2 regions of the Paenarthrobacter sp. TAF1 genome follow, and region 1 is predicted to be linked to the other one. Evidence: predicted binding sites of a transcription regulator. Region 1 holds the regulator's gene; the other holds the start of a gene.
The links. The regulator LexA, encoded in region 1, represses DNA repair genes until DNA is damaged. The targets are predictions, from matches to a motif close to TCGAACANNTGTTCGA.
Positions count from the first base shown of each region.

Region 1 (9,270 bases):
GTTTCGCTCATTGGGACGTCCTTATGCAGGGAGGGAGGTTGGGTCTATTGACAAGTTTAGGCGCGCTGTGACGCTGCGCGTTCCAGGAGTGCTTCCAGGGCATCAAGGAATGCGGTGGTTTCCGGTTCGGTCCCGGCGGTAACCCGCAAGTGACCCGGAATGCCGACATCACGTATGAGCACGCCTGCGTCGAGCAGCCCTTGCCAGATCTCGTGCGGGTTCTCGAGTCCACCGAAGAAGACGTAGTTCGAGTCCGACGCCGCGGGCTTGAGCCCCATGCGGAGAAGTTCGGTGACGATCCGATCGCGCTGGACCTTGATGTCCTCAACGTCGGCCATCAGGGCCTCGCGGTGAGTCAACGCTGCGAGGGCGGTGGCCTGCGTGATGGCAGACAAGTGGTACGGCAGGCGGACCAACCTGATGGCGTCCGTAACTTCAGGGGCCGCCGCCATGTAGCCGAGCCGGGCACCTGCCAGGGCAAATGCCTTGCTCATGGTGCGTGAAACGATCAGGCGCTCACGGCCGGGCAGGAGCGTCAACGCGCTCGGCGTGTTGTCGTGGGCGAACTCGTGGTAGGCCTCGTCCACGATCACGATGGCCTGGCTTGCTTCACCGGCTTCATACACGGCCTCCACCACATCCAGGCCCAGGCCCGTCCCTGTGGGGTTGTTCGGTGAGCACAGGAAAACGATGTTGGCTCCGGTTTCGCGCACCTGCGCAGCCGCCGACCGGGCATCCAGCCCGTAGTCATCGGCGCGGACTCCCCGGATGTATTCGGTATCCGTTCCGCTGGCCAGCAACGGGTACATGGAATACGTGGGCGGGAAGCCAAGGGCCTTGCGTCCCGGGCCGCCAAACGCCTGCAGGATCTGTTGCAGGACCTCGTTGGACCCGTTGGCGGCCCAGATGTTGTCCGCTGAAAGGCCGTGGCCAAGATACTCGGCGAGGGCCTCACGAAGATCGGTGAACTCGCGGTCAGGATAGCGGTTCAGTCCTGTGGCGGCTGCTGCCACGGCCTCAGTAATCGCCGCCTGAACATCGGCGGGGACGCCATGGGTGTTTTCGTTAACGTTGAGCAAAACGGGGACATCAAGCTGCGGTGCGCCGTAGGGGCTCAGTCCACGCAGGTTGGTCCGGAGGGGTAGTCGGTCAAGTCGCTCAAGCTGCTCACTCACTGGAACAGTTTAAGGGGCTGGCGGGACTGCGGAGTAACTATGACGTCGCGGCGCGGGATCCGGCTACCGGCTAACAGCCTTAGTGGGCCGGGACGAACAGCTGCTGCCCCGGAAGGATGCGCCCGCCGCGGAGGTCGTTCAACTGGATGATTTCAGCAATGACATCACGCGGGTCCCGCTCCGGAGCCGCCGCGCCGGCAATGCCCCACAGGGACTGACCGGGCTGGACTGTCACAGAGACTGCAACCGGCGGCTGCAGCTCGGCCTGGGAATCGGAAGCCTTGGCAGGGGAAGTGATGAACCCGGCAAGGCTGAGCAAAACAGCCGCCAGCAGCATGGCCGGGATGAAGAAGAACACCACCCGGCCACGGCGGGTCAGGCGCAGGCGGGCGGGTGCCTGCGTGGTGCGGAAATCAGCGAACGAAGTTATTGCGGACATGAGCTGAGCCCTTCTGAGCTATTGCCTTGCTCCGGAGCTTCCGGAGCAAGGCTGCCAATTCTTTGTGTGCTCCTCCCGACTGCGGCCGGTATTCGAACAGTTCGTTCGAACATCCAGTTTCAGCGCGAGGTTTATAGAACACATGTTCGAACCTTGCTATGACATTTTTAGCACTTATCAACGAACGGTGTCGAGACTCGCTAGAACAAATGTTTGATAAACGCCTGTGCCTGCCCTACGTTTGAGTGAAGGAACAGCACTGTTTCATTGGAACAGGAGGGTCTGACATTTTTTCAGTCCCTGCATCCCCGGTTCGTTTCGGGGCGGAACGAAAGGCATTGGCGAACATGGCAGCGAAAGCCACAGGCGGCGGGGTACCCCTGCGGAGCCAACAGCCTCCCAAGACTCCCAAGAGCCTGACCGTGCGCCAGAAAAAGATCCTGGAAACCATCCAGCGGTCAGTCAACGACAACGGCTATCCGCCCAGCATGCGCGAAATCGGGGACACCGTTGGACTGGCCAGCCTTTCCAGCGTTACCCACCAGTTGTCCCAGCTGGAAAAACTCGGCTACCTTCGCCGGGACCCCAAGCGTCCCCGCGCAATGGAAGTGCTGATGCCCTTGACCCTGGACGGCGGCCCCATCCCGGGCGTGGAGGCACCGGCAACGCTTCGGAGCACCGGCGGCCTGGCTGTGACAGAACTCACCAGCGCAAGCGACACCGCCATGGTTCCGCTGGTTGGCCGCATCGCGGCAGGCGGACCCATCCTGGCCGATCAGACAGTTGAGGACGTGCTCCCCCTGCCCCGGCAACTGGTGGGACACGGTGAGCTCTTCATGTTGAAAGTCGCTGGCGACTCCATGATTGATGCCGCGATCTGCGACGGCGACTGGGTCGTTGTCCGCCGCCAGAACGACGCCATCAACGGCGACATCGTGGCCGCTTTGCTGGACGACGAAGCCACTGTAAAGACGTTCCGACAGCGCGATGGCCATACCTGGCTGCTGCCCCAAAACACCCAGTACGAACCCATTCTCGGCGACCAGGCAACCATCATGGGCAAGGTCGTTTCGGTACTGAGGTCCCTCTAGCTTTTTCCGACCCGTAAGGGGCCCGGAGCTGACTGTCCTCTACGCCTTCCTGGCGGATCCCAAGCGCTCCAGGACACCACGAACCACGGTGCGGTCAGTGGTCGGCCAGAACGGCGGCAGGGCGGCCCGCAGGAACCCGCCGTAACGTTCTGTCGACAGGCGTGAATCAAGGACTGCCACTACGCCCTTGTCACCGGTGGACCGGATCAGGCGCCCTGCACCCTGCGCGAGCCGGATGGCTGCGTGGGTGGCGGAAACAGCCATGAACCCGTTCCCCCCGGACTGTGCCACGGCACGGGAACGGGCGGTCATCAGGGGATCGTCAGGACGCGGGAAGGGAATCCGGTCAATAACCACCAGGCGGCATGAGCCGCCGGGTACGTCCACCCCTTGCCACAGCGACATGGTTCCGAAGAGGCAAGTATCCGGCTCGTCGGCAAATTGCTTCACCAACGCAGCCATGGTCGATTCGCCTTGACAGAGGATATCCACGTCCAGGCGCAGCCGCATGGCGTCCGCAGCTTCCTCGGCGGCCCGCCGTGAGGAGAAAAGACACAGTGCTCCCCCGCCGGATGCCCGGATGAGGTCTTCCAATTCGTCCAAGGCCTCCGGTGACGTGCCCCGACCGGGTTTCGGAAGGTGCTTCGCCACGTACAGCACCCCCTGTTTGGGGTAATCAAAAGGAGATCCGACGTCGATTCCTGTCCAGCTGGGCGCGCCGTCGCCAATCAGGCCGAGGCCTCCGGCCGCGGGTTCAAAAGCCGAGCCGATGGCCAGCGTGGCCGAGGTCAGCACCACCGTGTGTCCGGCGAACAATCCCTCGCGCAACCTGCCTGCCACGCTCAGCGGCGCGATGTTGATGAGCGCAGGCGCGGTCTCGTCAGGTTGGGAGTATCCCTGCTGGGGATCAAAAGTGCTGTTACGGGAGAACCACACTACTTCGCGGTTCTCCTTGGCAGCGAGCATCCGTTCGCACAGCTCAAGGATGAGCATCAGCCGCGAACGTGCCAGCTGCCGTCCGCCGTCCGCGGCACTGGAGGAATCAGTCTTCGAATCGGACAGGGCCGCCCGTGTGGCGTCGCGCAGCTGGTCCAGGCAATCGAGTTGTTCGTCGTTGAGTCCGCTGGGAAGGAGCCCGTTGGGTACTCCCGCAATAGCCATGTCCAGCCTATCCGCGGCCGCATTCAGGGCGTCAACGGTGATGGCTGTGTGCTTGCGGGCGCTTGATGCCGCGGCGTGCACCATGGCTACAGAGAGTTGCCCTGACACTGCCCCTGTGACCCGGTCCTGTAGCTCGTGGGCCTCGTCCACCACCACGACGTCGTACTCGGGCAGCACCGCGAGGCCTTCGAACGCGCTGACGGCCAACATGGCGTGGTTGGTGACCACGACATCGGCTTCAGCTGCCCGGGCGCGTGCCAGCTCGCTGAAGCACTCCTCGGCAACCGGACATTTCTGGGCCCCAAGGCACTCCATGGACGTCACGGAGACCTGCCGCCAGGCACGGTCCGTGACCCCTGGCATGAGCTCGTCCCGGTCGCCGGTGGCCGTCGTTTCGGCCCACTCCCGGAGCCGGACAACCTCCTTGCCCAGCTGGGACGACGGGCCACCGACCGACGCCGCGAAGTGCGGCACGCTCGTGTCCTCGCCGAGGGAGAAAAGTTGTCCTTCGGAGGGCTCCTCACTCGGGAAGCCGCCCTCGAGCTTTTGCAGGCAGACGTAGTTTGCCCTGCCCTTCACGAGCGCGACATTGACCGGACGGTCCAGGGCAGGATTGATGGTCTCCAGCAAACGCGGAAGATCCCTGCCTACGATCTGGGTCTGCAAAGCCAAGGTGGCGGTGGACACGAGCGTCGGTTTATCGCTGTCCATGGAATGGGCGATCAACGGAATCAGGTACGCCAATGACTTACCCGTACCGGTTCCCGCTTGGACCAGCAGATGTTCCCCGGTCTCAATGGCCCGGGTGACGTGCTTGGCCATTTCGTGCTGGCCGGCACGGCTTTGGCCGCCCATTCCGGCGACAGCCCGGTCCAACAATTCCAGGGTGGTCTTCTCTCCCACCGACTCGACGGCGTCCGCCGCCACCTTCTCAACCATTACTGACGAATGACTCCAGCTCAGCTGCCAGACCTTCACGGACCATCGCCACCACGCGCGTCCCGCTTTCCTCGTGTTCCAGGCTGAGGATCTCGGAATCGGAATTGTGCAGCTTGTTGATCATGTCGCCGCGGTCGTACGGGATGAGCACTTCAAGCCGCACCCCCGGGCGCGGTATGGACCGGCTGATGTCCTCCAGCAGTTCGGCGATTCCCTGTCCTGTGCGGGTGGAAACCACTGCGTGCCGGGGTTCCTTCTGCTTGAGGCGCTCCACCACGAAAGGATCGGCCACATCAACCTTGTTCAGGACGATGATCTCGGGAACCTTGCGGGCGTCGACCTCGGTGAAGACAGTGCGCACTGCTGCGATCTGACCTTCGGGGTCCGGGTGGGATGCATCCACGACATGGAGGATGAGGTCCGCATCGGCCACTTCCTCGAGCGTTGAGCGGAAGGCCTCAACGAGCTGGGTCGGCAGTGAGCGCACGAATCCCACGGTGTCGGCCAGTGTGTAGCCGATGCCGTCAGGAGTCTGCGCTTTGCGGACCGTGGGATCCAGAGTGGCGAACAGTGCGTTCTCCACAAGGACACCTGCGTCGGTGAGGCGGTTCAACAACGACGACTTACCGGCGTTGGTGTACCCGGCAATCGCGACGGACGGAACAGCATTACGACGGCGGTTGGCACGTTTGGTCTCACGGGCCGGCTTCATCGCGGCGATTTCCCGGCGCAGTTTGGCCATGCGTGTGCGGATTCGGCGGCGGTCGAGTTCGATCTTGGTTTCACCGGGACCGCGCGAGCCCATGCCTGCCCCGGCCCCGCCCACCTGGCCGCCGGCCTGCCGGGACATGGAGTCACCCCAACCACGCAGGCGTGGAAGCAGGTATTCCAGCTGCGCGAGCTCCACCTGGGCCTTGCCTTCGCGGCTCTTGGCGTGCTGGGCGAAGATATCCAGGATCAGCGTGGTCCGGTCAACGACCTTGACCTTCACGATGTCCTCAAGACCGCGTCGCTGTGACGGTGCCAGTTCAGTGTCCACCACGACAGTGTCCGCGCCTGTGGCAGCGACAATGTCCTTGAGTTCCTGTGCCTTGCCGGATCCAAGGAACGTTCCCGGGTCCGGCTTGGAGCGGCGTTGGACCAGGCCATCAAGTACTTCAGAACCTGCGGTCTCGGCAAGGGCCGCCAGTTCGCGCAGCGAGTTCTCGGCGTCGGCCAGGGTACCTTCTGTCCATAGGCCAGCCAGCACAACGCGTTCGAGGCGCAGCTGCCGGTATTCGACCTCTGTGACGTCTTCGAGTTCAGTCGACAACCCCGCGGTGCGGCGCAAGGCGCGACGCTCGGCCAGGTCTTCCTGGTCGCCGTCGTAGATACTGTGCTCTTGGTCCAGGGTCGAGATGGCCTGCGCCTTGCCGAACACACCACTGGTGTCGTTGTCTTCGGATGCCTGTGCGGGGGCATCCTTGGAAAGAATCCGGTCGATGACGGCCTGGATTTGTTCAGGACTCATATCCTGGGCGTCGGAATCGGATCCGGAGTGCTTCTGGGTGGTCATGGTCTCCTTAGACTGTTCGGCAATTCCAGAATAGTGCTGTTTGTCGCTCGATGGGGCGCTCTTCGCGCTGGGCTGACGGGCTTGGGCCAAAGTGGCCTCCTGTGTGCTGAACGCCACTGGCCTGTCGGGGACGTGGCGTCGGTGATCTGACGGGTGGATCCGCAGGGAGGTCCTGGCCTGCTTGAAGTCGTTATGCTGCCCACCAGGGTTCGCACGATGGCCCGGTTCCGGGAATACCGTCATGTGAAGGCATGGGTGGGGCTTTGATCTTCTGAGCGTCCGGCGCCACAAGGAAGTGGCGCCGACATGTGCCGTGGGACCTGCCGGGCGGAAAGGCCATGGGCCGGGCATGGTGCCAGGCCGGACCTGCGTCGCGGGCGGTGCCGGGGAACGCCTGGAAAGCAGGCGTGGTTCGGCCGATTACTCAAAGATCAAGAACATGACCTCAACACTATCAGCCGTGTCAAACGAACCTGGGACCGTGGCGGTTTCCCAAGGCGCCAATAGCCAACTAATCTGGCAAATTATGGAGTCTGCACACTATTTCACCGCCCAGCCCGCTGGGCCGTTCACCCGCAAGCCACTCACAGTTGAACTCGCTGGAGCTACGCGCCACCTGCAGACGTCATCCGGCATCTTCAGCCCCGACGGCGTGGACAAGGGAACGGCAATACTCCTGTCAGACGTTCCACCGCCCGCTCCCCAAGGCAATCTGCTGGACATCGGCTGCGGCTGGGGTCCGATAGCCCTCACCCTTGCTTTGATGGCCCCGCACGCCCGCGTGTACGCCGTCGACGTCAACGAACGCTGCGTGACCCTGACCAACGAGAACGCAGCGGCCCTGGGCCTGGACAACGTGACCGCCAGCCTCCCGCATGAGGTGGACCCCGCCGTCGAGTTCGACACCATCTGGTCCAATCCGCCCATCCGGATCGGCAAGGATGAACTCCACTCGTTGTTGCTGACCTGGTTGCCGCGGCTGGCGCCGGGAGGAAACGCATGGCTGGTGGTTCAGAAGAACCTGGGTTCAGACTCCTTGCAGCGGTGGCTGGCTTCTGAACTGGACGCGTCCTTCAGCGTTTCCCGCGAAAGCACGTCGAAGTCCTTCAGGATCATTCGGGTCAGGAAAGCGTCCCGCTAGCCACTATGACGGCGGGGCCGCTGAGTTCAACGTGCTCACGGCCACCGGCGCCGGGGAAGAACTTCACACCGACGACGCCGCCGGGAACCTTGACGTGCCAGTCGTTGGGCGCCGTACTGCCGGCCCAGTGACGGATTGCAACCGCTGCTGCGCAGGCTCCCGTACCGCAGGACTGGGTCTCCCCCACTCCCCGCTCGTGCACGCGCATGGTGATAGTTCCGACGCCGTCTTCGACCAACGGTTCGGCCGGAACAACGAATTCAACATTGGTGCCGTTGACCGGCTTGGGATCAACAACCGGAGCCTTGAACAGCTGGGTGGCTGAAAGCTCGCTGAGTTCGGCCAAGGCAACGACTGTGTGCGGGTTGCCCATACTGACCGAAAGGCCGGGGCGTGCCACTTCCAGGCCGTCCGCGCTGACCAGGGCATCCATGGCCTTGCTGGTTGCCTCGTCCGGGAAAATGAACTCCCAAGGGCCCATGTCCACCGCGTAGCCGTTCACGGTACGGACTACTTTCTTGACTCCGCCACGCGTGCCGATGGTGAGGGTTTCGCCGGGACCAAAGTCCACCAATCCCTGCTCATTGAGGAAGTGAACGAAGACGCGCACGCCGTTGCCGCACATTTCGGACAGCGAACCGTCGCCGTTGCGGTAGTCCATGAACCACTCCGCAGCAGGATCCACTTCCAGGAGTGCCCGCCCTTCCGGGAGGAACCGCGAGGGAACTGCACGGATAAGTCCGTCGCCACCGATGCCCGTGTGGCGATCGCACAAGTGTGCCACCTGTTCGGGAGTGATCTCGTGGGCGTCGCCGGGATCGGCGATCAGGACGAAATCGTTGCCTGTCCCGTGCCCTTTTGAGAACGCCAATCCGGCAAGGCTCGATGTGGGTTCGGCAGCCCCGGCAGCCGAGGGCTGGCGGGTGGGAACTGAGGCGGTTTCATCCATGGAACCAAGGCTACCTTCCACGTGTGTTCGGCCAGAAATTACCCAAGGTTATTCCTGGGCGAGGATTGCCGACACGGCCCGGGATGTCAGCCCGGGGTCCTTCCAGTCCAACCATGAGATCCGTGGGTCTGCCCGGAACCAGGTGAGCTGGCGGCGCGCGAACTGCCTTGTGGCGACGATGGTCTCCTCGGCCGCGGCCGGCACGTCCATCTCACCGTCCAGGACTTTGAGGAACTGGGCGTACCCCAGAGCCCTTGATGCTGTTTTGCCCTGGCGCAATCCCAAGGTGTCGAGTCGCGCGACCTCGTTCTCCAGGCCGGTCTCGACCATGCGGTGCACTCGGCGGGCAAGCCGCTCCCTGAGTTCTTCGCGGTCAACGGAAAGGCCGATCTGAACAGCGGGTTGATAGTACTCCCTCTGGGGCATGAAGGAACTGAAGGCCCGACCTGTCAGTCCGTGGACCTCCAAAGCACGAATTACCCTTCGGGCGTCGCCAAGACGGGCTGCCGAGACCGGGTCCACTTCCTCCAGGCGGGCCCTGAGCGGAGCCAGTCCTTTGGCTTCGTATTCGTCCTCGAGGCTTCGGCGCAGAGCGGGATCCGTTCCCGGAAACTCCAGGATGTCCAGGGCCGCGCGCACGTACAGTCCGGATCCGCCCACCAGAATGGCGTGCTTCCCCCTGGAGTGGATGTCCGCGATGACTGCGCGGCATTCGCTTTGGAAGTCCGCCACGCTTGCCTCTTGCGTGACATCCATGATGTCCAGGAGATGATGCGGAACGCCTTTCCGCTCTTCCATGCTGATCTTGGCTGTGCCGATG
Region 1 covers NZ_JBFRDO010000011.1:45,468-54,737, forward strand. The annotation lists gene hisB (imidazoleglycerol-phosphate dehydratase HisB) at 1-11, opposite strand, end outside; gene AB4Y81_RS14505 (histidinol-phosphate transaminase) at 57-1,175, opposite strand; gene AB4Y81_RS14510 (LysM peptidoglycan-binding domain-containing protein) at 1,255-1,614, opposite strand; gene lexA (transcriptional repressor LexA) at 1,962-2,705, shown strand; gene AB4Y81_RS14520 (ATP-dependent DNA helicase) at 2,745-4,805, opposite strand; gene hflX (GTPase HflX) at 4,798-6,360, opposite strand; gene AB4Y81_RS14530 (class I SAM-dependent methyltransferase) at 6,887-7,501, shown strand; gene dapF (diaminopimelate epimerase) at 7,482-8,450, opposite strand; gene miaA (tRNA (adenosine(37)-N6)-dimethylallyltransferase MiaA) at 8,499-9,270, opposite strand, start outside.

Region 2 (9,270 bases), on a different contig from region 1:
GGCGTGCTCCAAGGTCATGGATGACGCGCCGGCCTGCTCGCCCGCTGCCGACAAACCCTGGCAGAGCCGGGCAAGTACCAGGAGGATCGGGGCACCCCAGCCGATGGTTTTGAAGTCGGGGAGGCAGCCGATCACGAAGGTCGAGGCGCCCATGAGCACCAGGGTGAACATGAGGACCTTCTGCCGGCCGATCCGGTCGCCGAAGTGACCCAGGAACGCAGCGCCGATGGGCCGTGCAAGGTAGGCGAAGCCGAACGTGGCAAAGGACATGACGGCCGCATTGGTGTCTGCGTCCGGGAAGAAGACGTGCGGGAAAATCAAAGCCGCGGCAGATCCGAAGATGAAGAAGTCGTAGTACTCCACGGCGCTGCCCAGGAAGCTGGCGAGGGCAGCCTTCTTGGGTGTCCCGGTGGTTTCGGTGATGCCTGGCGTCGCTGACGGCATTGTTTGGCTCATTGGGTGTTCCTTCTGTGACGACGATGTCGCGAATAGAGCTTCAGCGGGAGACCCAAGCGAGGTGCGGCCGGTCAATCCCTTAGCTAGTAACCACATGGTGAGAGCTACTTGCGTAATACAGCAATGATCCCTGTGAGTATGGTCACTTGTCAAGAGGTGTAATCACCATCTAGAAATAGCTCTCACTATGTGAGAGCATCGGGTTATGAGTGTGAAAGAGGACACAAAGACCGACATGGTCGGCAAAGCCCTGGGCCTGCTGGTCCTGCTGGGAAACGAGCCGAAGGGTGCAAGTGCGGCGGATCTGGCAAGAAGCGCCGGACTGCCTTTCAGTACCACCTACCGGCTACTGGGCTCGTTGACCCGCGACGGATTCGTTGACTACGAACCCGATGGCCGCCGCTACCACCTGGGCCTGCGCGTCTTCCAGCTCGGACAACGCGTCTCCAACCACCACGGCTTCGCTGCCACAGCGCTGCCGGTCCTGCAGCGGGTCACCGACAGTACGCATGAGGCCACCATCCTCTCGGTCCGCGACGGCGACCACCACCTCACGGTCAACAAGGTGGACGGGCCCAAGACGTTCCGCGTCACCAGTGACCCCGGACATCTGGGAGCGTTGCACACGACGTCGGTGGGCAAGGCCCTGGTTGCGTTCGAGGATGAGCCCGAGCGAAAACGCCTGATCGAGGAACTTCCCCTGGACCCGCTCACTGAGCATTCCATCACCGACCGCGACAAGTTCCGGGCGGAAATTGAACAGGTGCGCCGGCAGGGCTACGCCGTGATGGACGAGGAAAACGAGATCGGCATGCGTGCCGTCGCTGTCCCGGTCCTCAACTCCCAGGGCCACGCGTTCGCTTCCCTGGCCACTGCCGTTCCGGTTTTCCGACTCAGCATGGAGGAACTCATCGCCCATGTGCCCACCCTGCAGGAGGCCGCGGCTGAACTCGCGGCCCGCCTGCCGCAGCGCTGAGCTTCGTTGCGGGGCCCGTTCTGCGCGCCAAACGCGACTCTTAGCGCGCAAAGCAGGCCCCGCAACGCAAAAATCAGCCCGACACAACGCATCTGGCACGTCCTTTGTTCGCGATAAGAACAAGCGTGCGGAATATGAACACTTGTAGTAATCTGGATAACACCCGGCCGTCGACGCCCCAGAAAACGTCAATGGCCGCGGTGCTGAAGTCAAAGGAGCTTTAGGATGAGCAACCGAGCCGAGTCCGTTCTGGTGGGCCTCGTTGGCGAAGGGGTCATGCCCTCGCTCACGCCGCCCATGCATGAACGCGAAGCCGATGTGCAGGGCCTTCGCTTGCTGTACCGCCCCATCGACCTGCTGGAGCTGGCCTTGCCGGCCGCCGCCGTCGGGGACCTCCTCACCGCAGCCGCCCGCATGGGCTTCAACGGCCTCAACATCACGCACCCGTGCAAGCAGCTGGTGCTTGGGCACCTTGATGAAATTTCCGACGACGCCGCGCGCCTGGGTGCCGTCAATACGGTCCTGATCCAGGACGGCCGGTTCATCGGACACAACACGGACTTCTCCGGCTTTGGTTCGGCCTTGAGGGATGGACTTCCGGACGCCACCTTGGGCCGCGTCGTCCAGCTTGGCGCCGGCGGGGCCGGTTCTGCCGTCGCCTACGCGCTCCTCAAGGCCGGTGTCACCACCCTGGACCTGGTGGACGTGGATCCCGCCCGGGCCGCGGAACGTGCCGATGAACTCAGCGGACTCTTCCCCGCGGCCACCGTCACCCCGCGCAGCACGGACGAACTCCCGCAGATCATGCCCCTCGCCGACGGCCTGGTGCACTGCACCCCGATCGGCATGGCCGCCCACCCCGGACTGCCGCTGGACCTGGGACTCGTGGAGCCGAGGCACTGGGTGGCGGACATCGTCTACCGCCCCATCGAAACGCAACTGGTCCGCGAAGCACGGGCCAAGGGCTGCAAAGTCCTCGACGGCGGCCGCATGGCAGTCGGTCAGGCGGCCGACGCCTTCAAACTCTTCACCGGACGGGACGCCGACCGCAACCGCATGCGGGAGCACTTCCTGGAGCTGATCGCCCTGGAAGACGCCGCAACCGCGCTCTCCGCCGGCACCCTCGCAAAGGCGGCCCACTGATGCGCACCGGAATCGCCACAGTCTGCCTGTCGGGCACCTTGAAGGAAAAGATGCAGGCCTGCGCCATCGCGGGCTTCGACGGCATCGAGATCTTCGAGCAGGACCTCGTCACGTCCCCGCTGAGTCCCGAGGACATCCGGAAGATGGCCGCCGACCTCGGCCTGGGCCTGGATCTCTACCAGCCGTTCCGGGATTTCGACGGCGTCACTCCGGACCTGCTGAAGGCCAACCTCAAGCGGGCCGAGGCCAAGTTCAAGCTCATGTCGCGCCTGGGCATGGACACCATCCTGGTCTGCTCCAACGTGGCCACGGCCACCATCGATGACGACCAGCTGCGGGCCGAACAGCTGGCAGCGCTCGCCGGACTGGCAGGAGACCACGGGGTCAAGGTTGCCTACGAGGCCTTGGCCTGGGGCAAGTACGTCAACGACTACGAGCACGCCTACCGCCTGGTGGAAATGGTGGACCATCCGAACCTCGGCACCTGCCTGGACTCCTTCCACATCCTTTCCCGCGACTGGGACACCGCCCCGATCGAGGACATTAACGCGGAGAAGATCTTCTTCGTGCAGGTTGCCGACGCCCCCAAGCTCTCCATGGACGTGCTCTCCTGGAGCCGCCACTACCGGGTCTTCCCCGGGGAGGGACAGTTCGAGCTCGCCAAGTTCATGGGCCACGTCGTCCGTGCGGGCTACACCGGGCCGGTATCGCTTGAGGTCTTCAATGACGTCTTCCGCCAGTCGGACGTGGAACGGACCGCAGTGGATGCCATGCGCTCACTCATCTGGCTGGAAGAACAGAGCGCAAAGTGGCTGGCCGGCACCTCCGCGGAAGCCGGAACGGAAGCAGCAGCCTCGTCCCGCCGTCGTTATCCCATGGAACTTGCCACGCTGCCCAAGGTCAACGAACCAGCCGGCTTCAACTTCGCCGAGGTCAAAGCCGACGACACCGCGCAGCTCGAGAAGCTCCTGGGGCAGCTCGGCTTCGGATTCGAGGGACGCCACCGCACCAAGGACGTCCAGCTCTGGACCATGGGCCAGGCGCGCGTCATCATCAACGAGCAGGCGGCCTCGCACTCGGAACCGGCCATCGCGGCCCTGGGGTTCGACGTCGACTCTCCAGTGATTGCCTCCGCTCGCGCCCAGCAACTCAAGGCGCCCGTAGTGGCGCGCAAGGTCCAGGCCGACGAGGAAGTCTTCCAAGGCATCTCCGCCCCGGACTCCACCGAGATCTTCCTGTGCCAAGGCAGCCCTGACGGAACCGCAGCCTGGACGCACGAGTTCGGCGAAGGCCTGGAACACGTTCCCAGCGGGCAGAACGCGGTCATTGACCACGTGAACCTCGCCCAGCCGTGGCAGCACTTTGACGAAGCCGTCCTCTTCTACACCAGCGCATTGGCCCTGGAACCGCTGCCGTTCGCAGAGGTCCCGAGCCCCAGCGGCCTGGTGCGCTCGCAGGTCATGGAAACCAGCACCGGCGCGGTGCGGCTGGTGCTGAACCTGGCGCCGGCCCAGCAAGCGCAGAACGCCCGCAAAACGTACCAGGAACACATCGCCTTCGCCGTGGACGACCTCGTGGCCACGGCGCGGTCCGCCCGGGACCGCGGCCTTGAGTTCCTGCAGATTCCGGCCAACTATTACGAGGACCTGGACGCACGGTTCGATCTTGAACCGGGCTTCCTGGCCACCCTCCAGGAGCTCAACCTCCTGTATGACCGGGACGCCAACGGCGAATTCCTCCACTTCTACACGGCCACAGTAGGCAGTGTGTTTTTTGAAATGGTGGAGCGCCGTGGCAGCTACAACGGCTACGGAGCCCCGAATGCCCCAGTCCGCCATGCCGTCCAATACGACTCACTTCACCGGGCATAGCTGCCCGAACCTCTCAAAGAATCCATAGAAAGGAGCCGGTTGTGCCGCAAGACAACACTGCACAAGCTCTAGAATCCGAGGAACTCGTGCCGCCAGCAGAGCCGCATGCCGCGCACGATGCCAAGAAGGTTGAGACGCAGGCGGACCTCAGTGCTGAGATCAAGGCCATCGGGGATCGTTACGCCCAAGCACTGAAGGACGGCAAAGGACCCGAAACCATGCCGCGGCTGGACTATGCGCCCTACCGCAGCAGCATCCTGCGCCACCCCACCAAGAGCCTGCACCACGCGGACCCGGAGACCATCGAGCTCTACTCGCCGGCCTTCGGACACCAGGACGTGCACGCACTGGAATCGGACCTGACCATCCAGCACAACGGCGAGCCGCAGGGTGAGCGCATCATCGTCGCCGGCCGCGTGCTGGACGGCGACGGCCGCCCGGTGGCCGGCCAGCTCGTGGAGATCTGGCAGGCCAACGCATCGGGCCGCTACATCCACAAGCGCGACCAGCACCCCGCACCGCTCGACCCGAACTTCACCGGCGTCGGACGCTGCATTACCGGCGCCGACGGCTCGTACTCCTTCACCACCATCAAACCCGGCGCCTACCCGTGGAAGAACCACCTGAATGCCTGGCGTCCGGCGCACATCCATTTCTCCATGTTCGGCTCGGAGTTCACGCAGCGCATCGTCACCCAGATGTACTTCCCGGGTGACCAGTTGTTCCCGTTGGACCCCATCTACCAATCGATCGTGGACCAGGACGCCCGCGACCGCCTGGTGGCACAGTACGACCACGAGCTGACCAGCCCCGAGTGGGCCCTCGGCTACAAGTGGGACATCATCCTGACCGGTTCCAAGCGGACCTGGACGGAAAACGAAGCATACGGCGACGCCGGGGACGAGGAGTAAGCACATGAGCAAGCTGACACCCACACCGGGCCAGACCGTGGGCCCCTTCTACGGCTACGCCCTCCCCTTCACCAAGGACAACGAGCTCCTGGCCCCGGGCAGCCCCGGCAGCATCCGCCTTCAAGGCACGGTGTACGACGGCGCGGGCAACCCCATCCCGGACGCCATCCTTGAGATCTGGCAGCCGGATACCGAAGGTAACATCGTCCAGCGCACCGGCTCCCTGGTCCGTGACGGCTACACGTTCACCGGCTGGGGCCGGGGCTCCGTGGGCAACTCCGGCGTGTACACGTTCACCACGGTCAACCCGGGTCCCACCAAGCCCGGAACGGCAGCGTTCATCTCGGTGGCCGTTTTCGCCCGCGGCCTCATGAACCGCCTCTTCACCCGCGTGTACCTGCCGGAAAACGAGGAAGCACTGGCCAATGATCCTTTGCTGAGCTCCCTGGATCCGGAACGCCGCAAGACGCTCATCGCCCGTCGCGACCCCGACGGTGGCCTCACCTGGGACATCCGCCTGCAGGGTGGCGACGAGACCGTGTTCCTGGACTTCCAGCAAGACGGTTCGCTCGACAACAGCGTCGGCAACAGCGGGGACTCGCCGGCAAGGGAAAACCTGGCATGATCGACGGCGACTTCGGCCTCCTCAGCCCCGTCTCGGCGTCGCCCACCGTGGCCGCGCTGACGGGCGACCGTGCCGTGATTGCGGCAATCCTCGACGTCGAAGCCGCCTGGGCGGCTGTCCTTGAGGAAGCCGGGCTTGCCCCGGCGGGATCCGCCGCTGTGGTGGCCGAAGCCGCCAACCCCGCGTCCTACGACGTCGCGGATATCGCTGAACGGGCCCAAGGCGGAGGCAACCCGGTGATTCCGTTGCTCGGCGACCTCCGCGCCCGGGTCCGCGGGCTGGACACCGCCGGCATCGGTGCGGGCAAGGCGGTCCACGCCTCGCTCACCAGCCAGGACGTCCTCGACTCCGCCCTCATGCTGCTCGCCTCCAGCACCATCGCGGCGCTGCTGGCCGAAGTCAAGGGCACGACGACGGCGCTCGCTACCTTGGCGGAACAGCATGCGGAAACGCTGTGCGTGGGCAGGAGCCTGACGCAGCATGCGCTTCCGTACTCGTTCGGGCTCAGGGCTGCGCAGTGGTTCCAGGGCGTGGCCGCCGCGGCTGCGCGCCTGGAGTCGTTGGAGTTGACCGTGCAGTTCGGCGGGGCCGGCGGAACCTTGGCCTCCGGGACCAGGCTGGCCGCGGGCTCCGGTTCAACGCCCTTCACACTGGCCGATTCGTGGGCGGCTGCGCTGGGGTTGGCCCCGGCGACGGCTCCCTGGCACACCAACCGCCTGGTGGTGACGGCCCTCGGTGACGGACTTGCGGCACTGGTCGATTCCTTCGGGAAGATCGCAGCGGACCTGTTGTTCCTGAGCCGTCCGGAGGTTGCCGAACTTGGTGAGCCGTTGGCTGCCGGCCGCGGTGTCTCTTCGGCCATGCCGCAGAAGCAGAATCCGGTGCTCTCCGTGCTGATCCGCAGCGCAGCGTTGCAGGCTCCCGGCCTCGCATCTCAGCTGCACCTGGCCGCGGCCACTTTCAATGACGAACGCCCCGACGGCGCCTGGCACAGCGAATGGCCGGCGCTGCGTCGCCTGCTGGGCCTGGCGATGGGCGCTGCTTCCCACCTCCGCGAACTCACCGAGGGTCTCCGTGTCTTCCCGGAAGCGATGCGCAGGAACCTGCAGTTGTCGGGCCCGCTGCTCCTCAGCGAAGGTGTGTCGGCCGCCGTCGCCCCTCTGCTGGGCGAGGACGGAAAGCAGAAGCTGCAGGCTGTCGTCGACCGGACCCTTGCGGCTCCGGCAACCGAACAGGGGGACACGTACCGCAAGCTCCTCCGTGAAACCGTTCCATCCAACAAGCTCTCCGACGCCGGGCTTGAGGCACTGCTGGATCCGGCAAGCTACCTGGGCGAGGCACAGGAAATCAGCCGTCGGATCCTCGCCGCCTACCCCGGCTTCACCGGATCCCCTGCGAAAGGAGCCCCTCGTGGCTAAGCCAACCATCAAGGCCGTGTTGCTGTCCCCGAAACGTGAACTCGGCGCGAAACCGCTCCTGGTGGTCGGCCCGTCGCTGGGTACCTCCACCGTTCTGTGGTCCGAAACCGCCGCGCTCCTGGGCGACGAATACGACGTCATCGGCTGGGACCTGCCCGGCCACGGCATCTCGCCGGCCGCCGCCGAAGGTTTCGACGTCGCGGACCTGGCGGACGCCGTCGTCGACCTTGTGGACTCTGTCACCGGAAACACGGCGGCGACGTTCCACTATGCGGGTGTCTCCCTGGGCGGGGCCACCGGCCTGCAGCTCGGCATCAAGCACGGCGACCGCCTCCGCAGCTTGTCCGTCCAGTGCTCCGGGCCGAAGCTCGGCACTCCGGAGGGCTGGCTGGACCGTGCAGAAACCGTGCGCTCGCTGGGTACTCCGGTGATGATCCAGGGTTCCGCTGAGCGCTGGTTCGGCCACGGATTCATGGAGCGCCAGCCGGAGATCAGCAGCCGCCTGCTGCACGCACTCCGCGACGCCGACAGGTTCAGCTATTCGTTCTGCTGCGAAGCCCTGGCCCGTTTGGACGTCCGCGATCAGCTCGGCAGCATCACCGTCCCCACGCAGGTGATTGCCGGTGAAGAGGACCAGGTCGCACCGCCGTCGATGGCTGAAGAGCTTGTCAACAGCATCGTCGCCGGTGGCGGCACTGCTGAGGCCGTGACGCTCGACGGCGTCGGGCACCTCGCGCCCGCAGAGGCACCGAAAGTCGTGGCATCGCTGATGCGCACCTTCATGAAGGAGAACGGACGATGAGCCCTACGGCTTCCGAAAGCAACGACGCGGCTCGCAACGGTGCCGTGCAGGCGGACGCCACCGCGCAGGATATCTACGACGCCGGCATGGTGGTCCGCCGCGAAGTGCTCGGCGACGCGCACGTGGACCGGGCGAATGCCGGCAAGGATTCCTTCACCGAGGACTACCAGGACATGATCACCAGGATTGCCTGGGGTGGCATCTGGACGCGGCCTGGCCTGAGCCGGCAAATGCGTTCCGCAGTCACCCTCACGGCGCTGGTGGCGCACGGTCACTGGGAAGAGCTGGCCATGCACGTCCGGGCAGCCCTCAACAACGGCCTGAGCAGGGACGAAATCAAGGAAATTCTGCTGCAGACCGCCATTTATTGCAGTGTGCCGTCGGCCAACTCGGCCTTCAAGACGGCCCAAAAAGTATTCGCCGAAATCGACGCCACCGAACCCAACTGACCCCAGGTCCCTGGTTGGTCAGGCAGAAACGAAGGAAACACCATGAACCAGGCTTTTGTGTACGACGCCGTGCGCACGCCCTTTGGCAAGTTCGGCTCCGGCCTTGCCGCTGTCCGTCCCGATGACCTTGCCGCGCACGTGGTCCGCGAGTCCGTGAAGCGGGCACCCGGGCTGGATGTTGAGCGGATCGACGAGGTCGTGTTCGGCAACGCCAACGGCGCCGGCGAGGAAAACCGCAACGTGGCCCGCATGGCCACCCTGTTGGCCGGCCTGCCCGTGTCCATTCCGGGCACCACGGTCAACCGTTTGTGTGGCTCGTCCCTGGACGCGGCCATCATTGCTTCGCGCCAGATCAACGCCGGCGACGCCGACCTCATGCTGGTGGGCGGCGCCGAGTCCATGTCCCGTGCGCCGTGGGTGCTGCCCAAGACGTCCAAGCCCTACCCGGCCGGTGACATGACCCTGGCATCCACCACGCTTGGTTGGCGTTTGGTGAACCCGGCCATGAACAAGGACTGGACCATCTCCCTGGGCGAAGCCACCGAACGGCTGCGCGAGAAGTACGGGATCACCCGGGAACGGCAGGACGCTTTTGCGGCGGACTCGCACAACCTGGCCG
Region 2 covers NZ_JBFRDO010000003.1:33,107-42,376, reverse strand. The annotation lists gene AB4Y81_RS04690 (MFS transporter) at 1-456, opposite strand, end outside; gene AB4Y81_RS04685 (IclR family transcriptional regulator) at 662-1,432, shown strand; gene AB4Y81_RS04680 (shikimate dehydrogenase) at 1,658-2,575, shown strand; gene AB4Y81_RS04675 (bifunctional sugar phosphate isomerase/epimerase/4-hydroxyphenylpyruvate dioxygenase family protein) at 2,575-4,446, shown strand; gene pcaH (protocatechuate 3,4-dioxygenase subunit beta) at 4,488-5,357, shown strand; gene pcaG (protocatechuate 3,4-dioxygenase subunit alpha) at 5,362-5,982, shown strand; gene AB4Y81_RS04660 (class-II fumarase/aspartase family protein) at 5,979-7,400, shown strand; gene AB4Y81_RS04655 (alpha/beta fold hydrolase) at 7,393-8,202, shown strand; gene pcaC (4-carboxymuconolactone decarboxylase) at 8,199-8,651, shown strand; gene AB4Y81_RS04645 (thiolase family protein) at 8,694-9,270, shown strand, end outside.
Region 2: AB4Y81_RS04680 (shikimate dehydrogenase) is a predicted target of LexA. The motif match lies at 1,548-1,563, and genes of this name have one in related genera.